Regions from separate parts of the Metabacillus sp. KH_069 genome, predicted to be linked through region 1. Evidence: riboswitches for the same ligand, from Rfam matches in the RefSeq annotation. Region 1 holds a riboswitch; the other holds the start of a gene.
The links. A riboswitch is a leader RNA that binds a small molecule or an ion and turns the genes downstream of it on or off. The one in region 1 is predicted to bind lysine.
Positions count from the first base shown of each region.

Region 2: it holds a riboswitch for lysine, as region 1 does, so the genes downstream of both, AC3ISE_RS16640 (aspartate kinase) here and AC3ISE_RS19360 (amino acid permease) in region 1, are expected to answer to the same signal.

Region 1 is NZ_CM174460.1:3,833,816-3,842,469, reverse strand. It holds gene kdpB (potassium-transporting ATPase subunit KdpB) at 1-1,560, shown strand, start outside; gene kdpC (potassium-transporting ATPase subunit KdpC) at 1,582-2,166, shown strand; gene kdpDN (KdpD-like non-kinase potassium sensor) at 2,227-3,378, shown strand; gene AC3ISE_RS19365 (CBS domain-containing protein) at 3,394-3,810, shown strand; gene AC3ISE_RS19360 (amino acid permease) at 3,847-5,259, opposite strand; lysine riboswitch at 5,392-5,568, opposite strand; gene AC3ISE_RS19355 (twin-arginine translocase TatA/TatE family subunit) at 5,793-5,969, shown strand; gene AC3ISE_RS19350 (M3 family oligoendopeptidase) at 6,130-7,923, shown strand; gene AC3ISE_RS19345 (alpha/beta fold hydrolase) at 8,226-8,654, opposite strand, start outside.
Region 2 is NZ_CM174460.1:3,287,458-3,296,111, reverse strand. It holds gene uvrC (excinuclease ABC subunit UvrC) at 218-1,990, shown strand; lysine riboswitch at 2,058-2,241, shown strand; gene AC3ISE_RS16640 (aspartate kinase) at 2,371-3,603, shown strand; gene AC3ISE_RS16635 (YslB family protein) at 3,646-4,080, opposite strand; gene AC3ISE_RS16630 (succinate dehydrogenase cytochrome b558 subunit) at 4,407-5,015, shown strand; gene sdhA (succinate dehydrogenase flavoprotein subunit) at 5,046-6,806, shown strand; gene sdhB (succinate dehydrogenase iron-sulfur subunit) at 6,810-7,574, shown strand; gene AC3ISE_RS16615 (acyl-CoA thioesterase) at 7,678-8,145, shown strand; gene gerE (spore germination transcription factor GerE) at 8,280-8,504, shown strand.

The sequences.
Region 1 (8,654 bases):
TCTGCACCTGTAATAAAAGAAGCGGGAGGAGACTTCAACTCTGTTACAGGCGGCACAAAGGTTGTCAGCGATCAAATCAAGGTAAGAATTACGAGTGATCCCGGTGAATCATTCCTTGATAAAATGATTGCGCTTGTTGAAGGGGCGCAGCGTCAAAAAACACCGAATGAAATTGCTTTAAATACGGTTTTAACAAGCTTGACTCTTATCTTTATGATTGTGGTTGTCACATTGCCTTTTTATACAAATTATCTCGGCTTTCAACTTGAAATCCCAGTATTGATTGCCTTGCTTGTGTGCTTAATACCGACAACAATCGGCGGCCTTCTGTCAGCGATTGGGATCGCGGGGATGGACCGGGTTACACAATTTAATGTGATTGCCATGTCAGGGAAAGCGGTTGAAGCTGCTGGCGATATTAATACCATCATTTTAGATAAAACAGGAACGATCACGTTTGGGAACAGGATGGCAAGTGAGTTTACTCCAGTCGGAAATCACGCGATGCAGGATCTGGCTCAATGGACGGCCATTAGCTCACTTGAAGATGAAACACCAGAAGGAAGATCTGTTCTTGAACTGCTGAAGAAGAAACAGCTTGTCTTTAATACAGATATCGCAATAGGCGGAACGTTTATCGAATTTAAGGCAGAAACGCGCATGAGCGGAATGGACCTTGCGGATGGGAGTGTTGTCAGAAAAGGGGCGGTAGAAGCCGTAAAGAAATGGGTTCTCTCACAAGGCGGAACCATTCCTTCTAATTTAGACCGGAAAACAGATGAAATATCAAAGGCTGGAGGCACACCTCTTGCTGTAGCCATGAACGATCAGATTTTTGGGCTGATTTACTTGAAAGATACAGTAAAGCCAGGCATGAAAGAGCGTTTTGACAAGCTTCGCAGCATGGGAATCAAGACCGTCATGTGCACAGGCGACAATCCACTTACAGCAGCAACGATTGCTAAAGAAGCAGGCGTTGATGAGTTTATCGCAGAATGCAAGCCTGAGGATAAAATTGAAGTCATTAAGTATGAACAATCACAAGGCAAGCTTGTTGCGATGACGGGCGATGGTACAAATGATGCTCCAGCTCTCGCCCAGGCGGATGTTGGTCTTGCCATGAACAGCGGTACGGCAGCTGCCAAGGAAGCAGCAAATATGGTGGATTTAGATTCAAATCCAACAAAAATTATTGAAGTCGTCTCGATCGGAAAACAGCTGCTGATGACACGGGGGGCTTTGACAACCTTCAGCATTGCCAACGATATCGCGAAATATTTTGCCATCATTCCTGCGATGTTCATGCTTGCCATTCCTGAAATGAACGTGCTGAATATCATGAGACTTGATTCACCGATATCAGCTATTCTTTCAGCACTCATCTTCAACGCGGTCATTATTCCAATTCTGATACCTCTCGCTATGAAAGGCGTCAGCTATAAACCGATGAGTTCGAATGCTTTGCTGAGAAGAAACTTGCTTATATACGGTTTTGGGGGAGTACTGGTTCCTTTCATCGGAATAAAAATCATTGATGCAGTTCTTGCTTTATTTATATAAGAAGAAAAGAGGTTTTTTAAAGTGGAAGAAAAACAATCGATCATCGGTCCGATCATCAGAATGAGCTTATTATTAATGGCAGTCTGCGGGTTGGTTTACCCAGCTGCAGTAACAGGGATTGCCCAAACCATTTCTCCTGCAAAGGCAGATGGAAGCTTAGTATATGATGAGAATCACAATGTGATAGGTTCTGAGCTTATCGGGCAGACCTTTGCAGGAGACAGCTATTTTCATGGAAGAATTTCAAGTATAGACAATAATGGCGCCGGCTCAGGATCCAATAACTATGCACCATCCAATGAAGATATGCTGAAGCGTACGCAGGAATCCATCGAAGAATGGAAGAAAAACAATCCGGAAACGCCAATCAGTGAAGTGCCCAATGATCTGCTGACAAATTCGGGCTCCGGACTGGATCCGCATATAAGCCCAAAAGCGGCATATGCTCAAGTCAATCGAGTTTCAGAAGCAGCAGGAATCAAACAATCAGAGCTTGAAAAACTGATCACGCAGCATGTTCAAGGAAGAGACCTTGGAGTGTTTGGAGAAGAAAGAGTTAACGTTCTTCAACTAAATCTGGACTTAAAAAACATGCTGAATGAATGATGAATGTGCACCTCAGCTGTCATTAAGGCTGAGGTCATTCATCTTTAAAGAGGTGAATCAATGAGTGAAAAACACCCTTATTTCAGACGGAAAACGCCACAGGAGCTGCTTGATGAAATTGCAGACTTGAAAAGGGGGAAGCTGAAACTTTACGTCGGGGCAGCTCCCGGAGTCGGTAAATCGTATAAAATGCTGCAGGATGCCCATGATTTAAAACTCGAAGGCATCGATGTTGTGATAGGGCTGATTGAATGTCACGGCAGAAAAGAAACAGAGGAACTGATTAAAGATATGGAAGTGGTTCCTCTAAAAGAGATGAAGTATAAAGGAAGTATGTTTAGAGAACTGAATGTAGATGCCATCATACAAAGAAAGCCGAAAGTCATTGTGATTGATGAGCTGGCCCATACCAACATTCCGGGATCAAAAAATAAAAAGAGATATATGGATGTAGAAGAAATCTTAAATGCCGGTATTAATGTGCTGTCTGCGGTGAATATCCAGCATTTAGAAAGCGTTCATGACATTGTACAGCAAATAACGGGAGTGGCAGTAAGAGAGAGGATACCGGATTTGTTCGTTCAGGATGCCCATGAAGTTCAGCTGATTGATGTTACTCCCGAAACCCTTCGGAAGCGGCTCGCAGAAGGAAAAATCTATGCCTCAGAAAAAATTGAGCAGAGCCTTACTCATTTTTTTACAGTAACCAATCTATCATCGCTGAGAGAACTTGCCTTGAGAGAAGTAGCAGATGATGTAGACGAAAAGATGGAGCAGATCAGCGGGAATTTGGTGAACGGTCCTATAGGTGTTCATGAAAAAATCTTGGTATGTGTCGGGTATGGGCCATCTGCCGAGAAATTAATCAGAAGAGGGTGGCGGATGGCAAATCGCCTAAAAGCTCAGTTGTTTATTTTGAATGTAACGAAGAATTCCCCTGAGGCGTTTACACAGGAAATACGGGAAAGAACGGAGCAATGGAAAATACTTGCCTCTCAATTTAATGCTGTATTTTTGCTGGAGCAGGAATTCAGCCGCAAACCTGCGCAGGTCATTATTGATATTGCAAAACAGTATCACATAACGCAAATCCTTCTCGGGCAGTCAGCGAGAACAAGGTGGGAAGAAATTAGAAAGGGTTCCATCGTGAATACCATAATGAGAAAGACAGAGAATATTGATATTCACATCGTGTCAGATGGACGATCTTAAAGGAGTTCAGGAGAAATGAATATTGCTTTTTTCCTTATACCAAAAAAGGAAGTTGTTTATTTAAACACAAAAGCCACTATGAGGCAGGCGCTTGAACGAATGGAATATCACCGCTATTCAGCCGTTCCGCTGCTTGATGAAGAGGGGAAATATGTATCTACATTAACGGAAGGGGATTTATTATGGAAACTCAAAAACACACCTGATTTAAATTTTCATAATACCGAGAAGATCCGATTAACCGAGGTAGAATTTCATCGGAAAAATGAACCAATTCCTATTCATGCAGAAATGGAACAAATCATCAGCAGGGCGATGGAGCAAAATTTTGTGCCTGTTGTAGACGATCAAGGGATTTTTATAGGAATTATCAGGAGAAGAGAAATCATAGAATATTGTGCGAACCAGCTTTTTGCTGTGAGCAAAGAATAGAAAAAACGGCTGCACGTTAAGTGCAGCCGTTCATCATTAGATTGCAGCAGAATCTTGTTTTTTCATATATTTCGTCAAAAACGGATAAATCACGAAGCCTGCCAAGAAAAGGCCGACTCCCAGTACAAATGTTTTTAAATCAGCTGTACCGGTGACAATGACCCAAACAGAATAAATACAAGCAATGGATGCAATAATTCCGTCTCTTACTCGCGATCCTTGAATTAAATCATATGTTTCTCCTTTAGCGATCAGCTTCAAAAAGAAAATAGATGAAACAAGATATGGGAAAAGATAAGCAAGTGTAGCGGACGTTGTTAAGAATGTATAAGCTTCACTTATGGTTCCGGAAATCGTTGAGAAAATAAAGATTTGAGACATCAAATTCGTAATCAGCAAGGCATTTTTAGGACTGCCTTTTTTATTTGTTTTTGCAAAGAAAGCAGGGAAAATTCCTGTTTTTGCAGCCTGATACGGTACTTCAGCTGAAAGCAGGATCCATCCTATGGTTGAACCAAATAAAGACACGACTGCTAATAATGCCATTGCATTTGCACCGGCATCGCCAATAATGACAGAGAGTACATCTACAAACGGTTTGTCAGATGACTGAAGCTGATCGTGCGGCAGAACACCCATTGTGATAAGCGTGATAATCATATAGATGAACACAGCAATGATTAAGCCGGTAATGGTCGCTCTTTTCACATCACGCTGAGAAGAAGCGCGGCCTGACAAGATGACGGCAGATTCAATGCCTACAAATGCCCATAAGGTTGAAATGGCAGCGAATTGTACTTGATTGCCAAGGCCATAAGTTACACCGGGCTCTGCTTCCACAGGGAAATAAAATTCCCCAAATGATGCTGACTCAAGTGCAAATAAACCAGCGATGATGAAAAGCATAAAACCGATTACTTTAGAAGCAGTCGCAACAAAATTTAATTTTCCGGCACCATTCATGTTCGTTAATAAAATGGTATGAGTGCCCCAAAGCAAAATGGTACAAACAATAAATGTGACCGCTCTTCCTAACTGAATGTCCTGTGAACCTATTGAGAACAGAACAGATTCGTCAGACATTATAGGAAAGAATGAAGAAAGATAGCCGGCAAAGCTAGTGATGATTGCCACGTTGCTGATCCAGTTAGCGACCCAATATCCCCACACCATGCTGAATCCTGCAACGTTTCCCTTTTTCGGTGAATCAAATAACGCTTTTGCATAACTTTGCGGACCAGCTGTTAGGTCGGGTCTGCGAATCGATAAATTGCCGAATACCAGAGCAATCATTAATACTCCAAATCCGGTTACGAGCCAGGCGCTGGTTACTCCAAGCGGACTTGCTGTCTGGGCCAGCGTGCTTGGCAGCATGAATATGCCTGAGCCGACCATATTTCCTACTACAAAGGCTGTTAAAAGCCAAAATCCCCATTTCTTTTGTTTCAAAACTGAAACCTCCTATACATATCAATACTTATCGATATTGTGTGTAGTTTTTAATGAATGTGATCATTTTTCTGCAAACAAAATAGCGCATAGAATAAGTCCATGCGCTAAAAACACAAAAACTCACGATCATCTCCAGATAGCACTCCGCAAATTGACTCTGCGGCAGTCCAGTACCTATTCGATACTGTCCCAGCTTGAAACAAAGTGGCTGTTTCAAACTTCGGCGCCAAATCCTTTCACTTGCAGTCAACAGCTCCACTAGCCTCTTGCAACTTACTCTTAATTGGCGCAACCTCTACCTCACTGAGATGCCGTGAGGATTTTTATTCATTATTTTAATAGAGTAAATTTAGCAGGTTGATCAGAGGATGTCAACTAGATAAATTTTTTTACCAAAAGTTTCAAACCTATATTGAATTAACTGTCACCGAAACTTCACTTTGCAATCCGCCCGCGAATCTACTATAATTTACAAAGATAACGTTTTCTTTCTATTTTTATGAAAATATAACATGGAAGAAGGGCACATGATGAACTTGGGATTTGGCGAAATCATGTTAATTGTCTTCGTGGCACTCCTGCTTTTCGGACCGAAAAAGCTTCCGGAGCTCGGAAAAGCTGCCGGCAAAACACTAAGAGAGTTTAAAAACGCAACAAAAGGTCTGATGGATGACGAAGAAGGTAAGTCAGATAAATCAGTGAAATAAAGGATCGAACAGCCTCGGCGAAATGCCTGGCTGTTTTTTTTTGCGCTTTTAAGTTTTCTTTATTAAAAGTGTTAGAATTATACAAATATTTAGTAAAATGATATATAATAGACCTGAGAGTTTATTTAGTGTAACGAAATATATAGTGGGGGGTATGTCTATGAAAGCCGCTACATATGCAGAGACTTGGGATTTGGATGTTTTTTTCAAAGGAGGCAGCCAGTCTGAAAGCTTTAAGCATCATTTAAAAGAGCTTGAAAATGATGTTCCTTTGTTTAAAGAGCAGGCCGATCAGTTAAAGGTGCCAAGCTCAAAAGAGGACCATATTTACCTTGATGAAATTCTTGAAACGTTCCAGGGAATTGCGAAGAGAGTGAGACAGGCCGGTGCTTTTGTAGGCTGTCTGCAGGCTCAGGATACAACGGATAAACACGCTGCTGTGCTCAGAGGAAAAGTAACGAAGCTCAGCTCTCAGTTTCAAAATGCTCTTGCCAGTCTCGATCAGAAGCTTGTAAAAGTGGAGGATCAAGTATGGGAAGAACTTATAGAGACAGAAAGTCTTTCTGAGCTTGCTTATGTGCTGACTGAACGCAGAAACAAAGCAAAAAATAAATTACCGATGGAGCAGGAGACGCTTATCAATGCTCTGTCCGTAGACGGCTATCATGCATGGGGACAGTTCTATGACACCCTCGTGTCGACTGTGAAAATTCCTTTTATAGAAGATGGGGAAGTAAAAGAACTTTCTGTCGGCCAGGCTGCCAATAAGTTTTCCAGTGCAGACCGTGAAGTCCGCAAATCTGTGTTTGAAGAGTGGGAAAAGGCATGGGGAAGCAAGGCAGATTTATTTGCCCAGACGCTGAACCATCTTGCAGGTTTCAGATTGAATGTTTACGAGAAGCGTGGATGGGAAGACGTCCTTAGCGAGCCGCTTGAAATCAACAGAATGAAGCGCGAAACGCTTGATGTCATGTGGAAAGTTATTTCTGAAAATAAGCAGTCTCTAGTAAAATATTTAAAAAGAAAGGCAGAGCTTCTTGGTGTGGATAAACTCAGCTGGTATGACCTTGATGCGCCGGTTGGCGGGAAAGAGACAAAGGTCACCTATCAGGAGGGAGCAGAATTTATTCTCGATCAGTTCAGCAATTTTGGCGAGGAGCTGACAACATTCACGAAAAAAGCGTTTGAAGACCGCTGGATTGAAGCTGAGGATCGAACTGGAAAGGCGCCGGGCGGATTCTGCACAAGCTTCCCAGAAAGCGACCAGTCCCGCATTTTTATGACATTCTCAGGAACGCCTTCGAATATTGCGACACTGGCCCATGAACTTGGCCATGCTTTCCATCAGCATGCAATGGCAGGCGTTCATCCGCTTAACCGCAGCTATGCCATGAACGTGGCGGAAACGGCATCAACATTTGCAGAGATGATTGTCGCAGATGCTTCTGTGAAAAAAGCAAAAACGGAAGAAGAACGCCTGGCCCTGCTTGAAGACAAAGTGCAGCGCAGTGTTGCCCTTCTGATGAACATTCACGGGCGTTTCATTTTCGAAACAGCGTTTTATGAGGAGCGTAAGAAAGGAATGGTCAGCGCTGAACGTATCAGCGAGCTGATGGAGGCGGCGCAAAAAGAAGCGTACTGTGATGCATTAGGAGAATATCACCCGCATTTCTGGGCATCCAAACTCCATTTTCATATTACAGGAGTGCCTTTCTACAACTTCCCGTATACATTTGGCTACTTATTCTCGCTTGGAATCTATGCAAAAGCGCTTGAAGAGGGGACTGCGTTTGAGGAAAAATACATTGCTCTCCTTAAAGATACGGGTTCCATTCAGGTGGAAGATCTCGCGATGAAGCATTTGGGAGTGGATCTGACAAAAGAAGATTTCTGGCAAAAAGCAGTCGCTCTAACTGTAGAAGATGCAGAGGAGTTCCTTGAGGCGACTAAGTAAAACAAGGTTATTGTGTGATGCTGCATTTTCAGCTTTTAGCTGAGGTGCAGCTTTTTTGTTAAATGGCATAAAAAGGGGTGCAAATGGGGTTTTGCAGTGCGAACTCCTTAAAGTTTGAGGCAAGTCGTTCAGCAAATTCTTTGAATCTAAAACACGTCAATTATGCTGCTAATTGGCGTGTTTTATGATGTGTTATTTATGATGTTGTTTTAATGTTTTGCACCTTGAACCGACCCCGTCAGACGAGCCGCTGTTTCTTTTTATCTGATTCGAACATAAATAAGCCTGGAAACTCTATTTTTTTACTGATTCATCATAATCCACCGGTCAATCTCATTAACCACAAGATCCTGCTGGATAAAGACATTAATGTCCGCTTTTTTATCGCCTTTTTGTTCCCCGTAGATTCCGAACTGTGCATGGTTTCCGTCTTTAATCCGGTAAAAGAATGTATCCTCTGAAAGCAGATGCTTTTTCTCCTGTATATCTGCAAGAGTTGTCAGGGCGTCTTTTTCGGCATAAATCGTCAGAATCGGAAAGTCCGTCCCGGAAAAGTCACTGGAATCAGCAGGATAGGCTGCCAGCAGAAAGAGTCCTTTGAGTGTATCCTGGTGGTTATAGGCATAAATAGAAGCTGACGCGCCTCCAAGTGAATGGCCTCCGATATACCACTTCTTAATGTCACCGTGCTCATTAATGACTTTGTCGGCTTTGTTGATTCCTGCAATGGC
Region 2 (8,654 bases), 550 kb from region 1:
AGTCCTGAAATTTAGGGAGGTAAGTGCCTGCAGTCGAAAGCAGCGGGCAACATTTATAATCAAAAACAACAATCTATGCAAAAAAGCCGATGGAATAGAATCCTTGGAGGCAAACAAAAGACTCCCTCCCTCTAAAATGGTACAATAAAGGGAATAACTTGGCGCTGATGACCGATACTTATTCTGCGCTAATCTTTAAGGAAACGGAGTGTCCGCTATGGAGCAACTAATTAAAGAAAAGCTGGCACTTCTGCCAGATCAGCCGGGCTGTTATTTAATGAAAGACCGTTTCGGAACGATTATTTATGTTGGAAAAGCAAAAGTTCTTAAAAACCGGGTGCGGTCTTACTTTACCGGCTCACATGACGGGAAAACACAACGGCTCGTAAATGAAATCAAGGATTTTGAGTATATCGTCACGTCTTCGAATATTGAGGCGCTGATTTTAGAATTAAATTTAATTAAAAAACATGATCCTAAATACAACGTCATGCTAAAGGATGACAAAACGTATCCTTTTATTAAAATTACAGCTGAACGGCACCCTCGGCTGATTGTTACGAGAAATGTCAAAAAAGATAATGGGAAGTATTTCGGTCCATATCCGAACGTCCAGGCGGCCAGAGAGACCAAAAAGCTGCTCGACCGTCTTTATCCGCTTAGGAAATGTACTACGCTTCCTGATAAAGTTTGTCTCTACTATCATATCGGACAATGTTTGGCCCCCTGTGTCTATAAGGTAACACAAGAGCAAAACAGGCAAATGGTCGATGAAATGTCCCGTTTCTTAAAAGGCGGCTTTAAGCAGATTAAAGAAGAACTTTCAAAGAAGATGCTGGCTGCTGCTGAGAACCTGGATTTTGAACGGGCAAAAGAATACCGGGATTCCATTGCGCATATAGATGCAACCATGGAAAAACAGAAAATGACACTGAATGATTTTGTCGATCGTGATGTGTTTGGCTATTCCTATGATAAAGGCTGGATGTGTGTTCAGGTTTTCTTCATCCGTCAGGGTAAATTGATCGAGCGTGATATTGCCATGTTCCCGCTGTACCAGGAGCCAGAGGAAGAATTTTTAACGTTTCTTGGCCAGTTTTATTCCAAGAACAATCATATTCTGCCTAAAGAAATACTGCTGCCTGAAAGCGTTGATCATGAAATGGCAGAACAGCTTCTTCACGTTTCAGCCATCCATCCAAAGCGCGGCAAGAAAAAGGACCTGGTGCTGCTTGCACATCAGAATGCCAAAATCGCTTTAAAAGAAAAATTTTCACTCATTGAGCGTGATGAAGAAAGAACAATCAAAGCAATTGATCAGCTTGGTGAAAAAATGGGAATCTATACACCGGCAAGAATCGAAGCATTTGATAATTCAAACATACAAGGGACAGATCCTGTATCTGCGATGATTGTGTTCATAGATGGCAAGCCTGCCAAAAAAGAGTACCGCAAGTACAAAATTAAAACAGTGCAAGGACCAGATGATTACGAGTCTATGCGTGAAGTTGTCCGCAGAAGGTACACGCGCGTGTTAAAAGAGGAGCTGCCGCTTCCTGATTTGATTATCATTGACGGAGGAAAAGGGCACCTGGCTGCAGCTCAGGATGTACTTGAAAATGAACTCGGATTATCCATCCCTGTCGCAGGACTTGTAAAGGATGAGAAGCATCGGACTTCTAATTTAATGCTCGGGAGTCCTCCGGCTGTCATTGAACTTGAACGCAACAGCCAGGAGTTTTATCTTCTACAGCGAATTCAGGATGAAGTGCATCGGTTTGCGATTACTTTTCACAGGCAGACAAGAGGAAAAACAGCCTTTCAATCGATCCTGGATGATATACCAGGCGTTGGGGAAAAACGTCGCAAGACTTTGCTCAAGCATTTCGGTTCTGTAAAAAAAATGAAAGAAGCAAGCCTCGAAGAGCTGATGGCGGCGGGAATTCCGGCAAACACGGCACAGCTTATTGCAGAAAAATTGAAAGAATAGATTGCACAAAGACAAATTCTTTGCTACAATTCTAACTAATTTGATAACCAGATCGTTTAGTTCGTTAAATGATGGTAGAGGTGCGAACTTCAAGAGTAGCCCTTCCGAGGACAATGGAATCCTTTGAAGATGGGTGAAAGGGGAGAGTCGCCGAAGCAAAAAAAGAGCCATTTCTTACTTTTGCTGGTTTTGCGTTTAATAGACGTAAAATTGTCAAGAAGATGTATTTTTCTTGGAGCGCTATCTCATTGTATGAATGAAGTTCCATTATTCGTTTATGCAAGCAATGAGATAGAGAATCTCATTGCTTTTTTGCGTTTTCTGAGATTCTCCCTTTTACCTGCTGACGATCAATATAACTTGAAAGGCGAGAGGCTGATATGGGTTTAGTTGTACAAAAATTTGGAGGCACATCTGTTGGATCTCCGGAAAAAATCATGAATGCTGCAAGAAGAACAATCGAGGAAAAAATGAACGGGAATGATGTCGTTGTTGTTGTTTCGGCAATGGGGAAAACAACGGATCATTTAGTTTCACTGGCAGCTGAAATCACTCAAAAACCGAGCAAGCGCGAAATGGATATGCTTCTGTCAACGGGAGAACAAGTGACAATTTCTCTTTTGACGATGGCTCTTCAGGCACAAGGATACGATGCAGTTTCTTACACAGGCTGGCAGGCTGGCATTAAGACTGAAAATGTCCACAGCAATGCGAGAATTTCAGGGATTGATTCAGAAAAAATTAATAATCAGCTACAAGCTGGAAAAGTAGTTGTCGTTGCTGGCTTTCAGGGACTAGCAGACGGACAGGAAATAACGACGCTCGGCCGCGGGGGTTCAGATACGACAGCTGTTGCGCTGGCTGCTTCTCTAAAAGCTGATAAATGTGATATTTATACAGATGTAACAGGTGTCTTTACGACAGATCCGCGCTTTGTAAAAAGTGCAAGAAAATTAGACGGCATATCTTATGATGAAATGCTTGAGCTTGCTAATCTTGGAGCAGGCGTTCTCCACCCCCGGGCTGTTGAATTTGCAAAAAATTATGGAGTTCCCTTGGAAGTCAGATCAAGCTCAGAAAAAGAAAGAGGCACGTTAATTGAGGAGGAAACAAAGATGGAACAGAATTTAGTTGTTAGAGGAATTGCGTTTGAAGATCAAGTTTCAAGAATAACGGTTTGCGGATTGCCAAGCGGCCTTTCCGCTCTGTCAACCATTTTCAAAACGCTTGCAAGCCACGGAATTAATGTAGATATTATTATTCAAAGTTCAACAGACAGCAGCCTGGCCTCTCTATCTTTTTCGGTGAAAACAGGTGATGTGGAAGAAACGGTTCACGTGCTTGAAACCTATCAATCAGAGCTTGGCTTTGAAAAAATAGAATCAGAAGGCGGCCTTTCAAAAGTTTCCATCGTCGGATCCGGCATGGTATCAAATCCTGGTGTAGCGGCAGAAATGTTCGATGTTCTTGCTCAAGAAGGAATTGAAGTGAAAATGGTCAGCACGTCTGAAATTAAAGTGTCAACTGTTATCAGCCATGCTGACATGGTAAAAGCGGTTGAAGCGCTGCATGATGCCTTCGAATTATCACAGCAGCCTGCACAGGTGCTTTAAACGATATAAAAAAAGGGGTGGGTATACTAGATACCCATCCCTTTAATCGTTGCCGAATTCCATGTCTTTGTAGTCCCATTTCACTGTAAAATGCACTTTATCCGCACGTTTTTTTACTTGTTCATAGGTTTCTGTAATCTGCTTGTTCATCCGCTGCACCTGCTGGGCCAGAAATCCCGCTTCAAGCTGAAAAGAAGGCTCTTTCATTGTTTTGAATCTTGTTTTGATCAGTTCGCTCTCAAGCTGAAATTCCATTTCATCTTTTTTCTTATGTACCAATGAAAGAGTTCCAAAGCCGGCTAATGAAAAGAAAGCAATAAGCTCTTCAATTGATTCTGCAGGATATTTGCGCGCAAGGCTCTTGCCTGCCCAGTAAAGCATAGATGCGGACTCGTTTCCAAGAATATCAGGAATAAGAACTTCCCGCAGCAGCTCATAGGCGAATGCGGGCACTTGCATGTCCCTCAGCTGCGTCATATCGATTTGTTCGCTGGTTTTTTTCACATTCTTCCCCTCTTTCTGACTTTATTATATATCAAGTTGGGCGGGTAAGAACATGCAATAAAAGTAAATTACAAGCTCCAAAATCGCTTTGAAAGTATTTCAGGAAAGTAAAAATAGGGAGAAAATAAGATTTGTCACAAAATTAAAATTTATGAACGCGTTTTCTTGACGCTGTAACTCGTTGGGAGTACAATAAATTTGTCACATTTTATCATACAATGTTTATTTTTTAAAAGATTGCCGGGAATAGGAGAAACATTAAAAAAAAGATTTTAAGATTACTAGGGGGTTATGTTGAGATGGCTGGAAACAGAGAGTATTTGAACCGAAGACTTCATTCTTTGCTTGGAGTTATTCCGGTTGGCGTCTTCTTAATTCAGCATCTTGTTGTAAATAACTTTGCAACAAGAGGAGAAGAAGCATTTAATAATGCTGCACATTTTATGGAAAGCTTGCCATTTAGAGTTGTTCTGGAAACTTTTATTATATTCCTGCCGCTTTTGTACCATGCGATCTATGGAATCTACATTGCGTTTACAGCTAAAAATAATGTAAGCAAGTTTGGCTACTTCCGCAACTGGATGTTTATGCTTCAAAGGATTTCTGGCGTGATTACACTTATCTTTGTATCCTGGCATGTATGGGAAACAAGAATTGCAGCCGCATTTGGCGCTGAAGTGAATTTTGACATGATGGCCTCCATTTTCAGTAATCCATTTATGATTGTATTTTATGTTGTCGGTGTCGTTTCAACGATTTTCCACTTTGCAAACGGACTGTGGTCATTTGCTGTGAGCTGGGGAATTACTGTGACACCAAGATCTCAGCTGATCTCAACTTATGTGACGATCGCACTTTTCCTAGCATTATCTTACGTTGGAGTCAGCACTATTTTTGCATTTGTTTAATAGGTAATAGAACCAAAGGGAGTGGGCCAGATGAGTAAAGGTAGAATAATAGTCGTCGGTGGTGGCTTAGCGGGCCTAATGGCTACGATCAAAGCTGCAGAAACTGGCGTTCATGTAGATTTATTTTCTTTAGTTCCAGTTAAGCGCTCTCATTCAGTTTGTGCTCAGGGCGGAATCAACGGAGCGGTTAACACAAAAGGGGAAGGCGATTCTCCTTGGGAGCATTTCGATGATACAGTATACGGCGGGGACTTCCTTGCAAACCAGCCTCCTGTAAAGGCAATGTGCGAAGCAGCACCTTCCATTATCCATTTGCTTGACCGTATGGGAGTTATGTTCAACCGTACTCCTGAAGGTCTTCTGGACTTCCGCCGCTTCGGCGGAACGCAGCATCACCGTACAGCGTTTGCCGGAGCAACAACTGGACAGCAGCTGCTTTATGCACTTGATGAGCAGGTGCGCCGCTATGAGGTTGCCGGATTAGTAACGAAGTATGAGGGCTGGGAATTCCTTGGGGCTGTTCTCGATGATGATGGCGTATGCCGCGGTATTACTGGTCAGGACTTAACGACAATGGAAATGAAAGCATTCCGTTCAGATGCCGTTATTATGGCAACAGGCGGACCTGGAATCATTTTCGGAAAATCAACAAACTCTGTCATTAACACAGGATCAGCTGCTTCAATCGTCTATCAGCAGGGTGTGCATTATGCAAATGGAGAATTCATTCAAATTCACCCAACAGCAATTCCTGGAGATGATAAACTGCGTCTGATGAGTGAATCGGCACGCGGAGAAGGCGGTCGTGTCTGGACGTATAAAGACGGTAAGCCTTGGTACTTCCTTGAGGAAAAATATCCTGCATACGGAAACCTTGTGCCTCGTGATATTGCAACACGCGAAATTTTTGACGTGTGTGTATCTCAAAAGCTTGGAATCAATGGAGAAAACATGGTTTACCTTGATCTCTCTCATAAAGATCCTAAAGAGCTTGATATCAAACTTGGCGGAATCATTGAAATCTATGAAAAATTCATGGGTGATGATCCCCGCAAGCTTCCAATGAAAATCTTCCCTGCTGTTCATTATTCTATGGGCGGACTTTGGGTTGATTATGATCAAATGACGAATATCCCTGGACTATTTGCAGCAGGCGAATGTGATTACTCTATGCACGGAGCCAACCGTTTAGGAGCGAATTCATTGCTGTCTGCCATCTATGGCGGTATGGTTGCAGGACCGAAAGCAGTCGAATATGTGAGCGGTCTTGATGTATCTGCTGAAGATCTTTCTTCTTCATTATTTGACGGTCATGTGAAACAGGAAGAAGAAAAATGGCAGAACATCATGAACTTAAATGGAACTGAAAATGCATATGTTCTTCATAAAGAGCTTGGCGAATGGATGACGGACAATGTAACGGTTGTCCGCTACAATGATAAATTGCTTAAAACAGATGAAAAAATTCAAGAGCTTCTTGAAAGATATGAAAATATCAACATTAATGATACAGCTAAATGGAGCAACCAGGGTGCGACGTTTACCCGTCAGCTTCAAAACATGCTTCAAATGTCCCGTGTTGTTACACTTGGCGCCTATAACCGCAATGAAAGCCGCGGTGCTCATTACAAACCGGACTTCCCTGAACGTAATGACGAAGAATTCCTGAAAACAACGATGGCTACATTTGCCGGTCCAAAAGCTGCTCCTAAGTTCCATTATGAAGAAGTGGACGTTAGCTTAATTGAACCGCGTAAGCGCGACTATTCGAAGAAGAAAAAGGGGGAATAAAAAATGAACAGTGAAAAGAAAGTAGTTCGTTTTATTATTACTCGCCAAGACCAGCCTGGGGCTGCCCCTTATGATGAAACATTTGAGATTCCTTATCGTCCAAATATGAACGTGATTTCTGCATTGATGGAAATCAGACGGAATCCTGTTGACTCACAAGGGAAAGAAACGACTCCGATTACATGGGATATGAACTGTCTCGAAGAGGTGTGCGGAGCATGTTCCATGGTGATCAACGGCAAACCGCGCCAGTCCTGTACTGCCCTTGTTGACCAGCTTGAGCAGCCGATTCGCCTTCAGCCGATGAGAACATTTCCTGTTGTCCGCGACCTTCAGGTTGACCGCAGCAGAATGTTCGACTCCCTGAAAAAAGTAAAGGCCTGGATTCCGATTGATGGAACCTATGACTTAGGCCCTGGCCCGCGTATGCCTGAGAAAAAACGTCAATGGGCATATGAATTATCAAAATGCATGACTTGCGGTGTCTGCTTAGAGGCATGTCCGAATGTAAACAGCAATTCAGATTTCATCGGGCCAGCTCCGCTTTCACAAGTTCGTCTGTTTAATGCACATCCGACAGGTGCATTAAATAAAGCAGAACGTCTCGAGTCCATTATGGGCGACGGAGGTCTTGCAAACTGCGGAAACTCTCAAAACTGTGTGCAGTCTTGTCCGAAAGGAATTCCTTTAACGACTTCTATTGCTGCACTCAACAGAGATACAACGTTCCAGGCATTCCGTAATTTCTTCGGAAGCGATCAAGTTTAAAACACAGATATCCAGAATCAGCGGATATCAATTAATAAGAAAACACCTCTTCCTTTCGATGAAGAGGTGTTTTTTCACTTAAACATGAAAAGAGGAAACAATCATGAAACAAATCTCATACATACAGCTGCCGTTCAGGGAATGGAAGGATACGTTTTCTTTTTATTTTCAGGTGAAAGTTCGTTTTTCCGAAACAGATATGTTCGGACATATGAACAATACGGCACCAATTTCATATTTTGAAGAAGCGCGAATTGAATTCTTTAAGCACGCAGGTCTTATGAATAATTGGCTGAAAAAAGACGGGGATCTGATTCCTGTTGTTGCAGATATTCAATGCGATTACGTCAAACAGGTCTTTTTTGATGAGAAAATCCGCCTTTATGTAAAAGTAGCATCAATCGGGAATTCATCAATGGATCTGCATTACTGTGCGGTGAATGAAAAAAATGAAGTTTGTTTTACAGGACGAGGCACCGTTGTGCAAATATCCAAATACAATGGAAAAAGTGTACCGTTTCTAGAAGTGGAGAAAAAGATGCTTGCTCAAACTGCCATATTTGCCACTTGAAAAATAGACACGGAATTTCTTGCTTTCAACTAAGATTCCTGTCACCGCCAATACAGTGTGCACATACTATATGTTGACTAATCTTATACCCATTCGTTAGATCGGCTCGCACCTAGCAAGGAGGGTTACAATTCTTGAAAGAGAAAGAGTTTCAATCAAAGCCATTACTCACAAAAAGAGAGAGAGAAGTATTCGAATTATTAGTTCAAGACAAAACAACGAAAGAAATAGCGGGCGAGCTCTTTATTAGTGAAAAGACAGTTCGGAACCATATTTCCAATGCGATGCAAAAGCTTGGTGTTAAGGGGAGATCACAAGCTGTTGTTGAGCTCCTTCGTATGGGTGAACTTGAGCTCTAATACCTACCGGCTGACCTTGATTTAAGGGTAGCCGGTTATTATTTCTGTGCAGAAAAATCGGAGCTGCTCCAATCTGACTATGCCATTTCTTATTTTTTAAATTGGACATCTAAAATATGAAACTTGCAATTTTCAGCGAAAACATAGAAA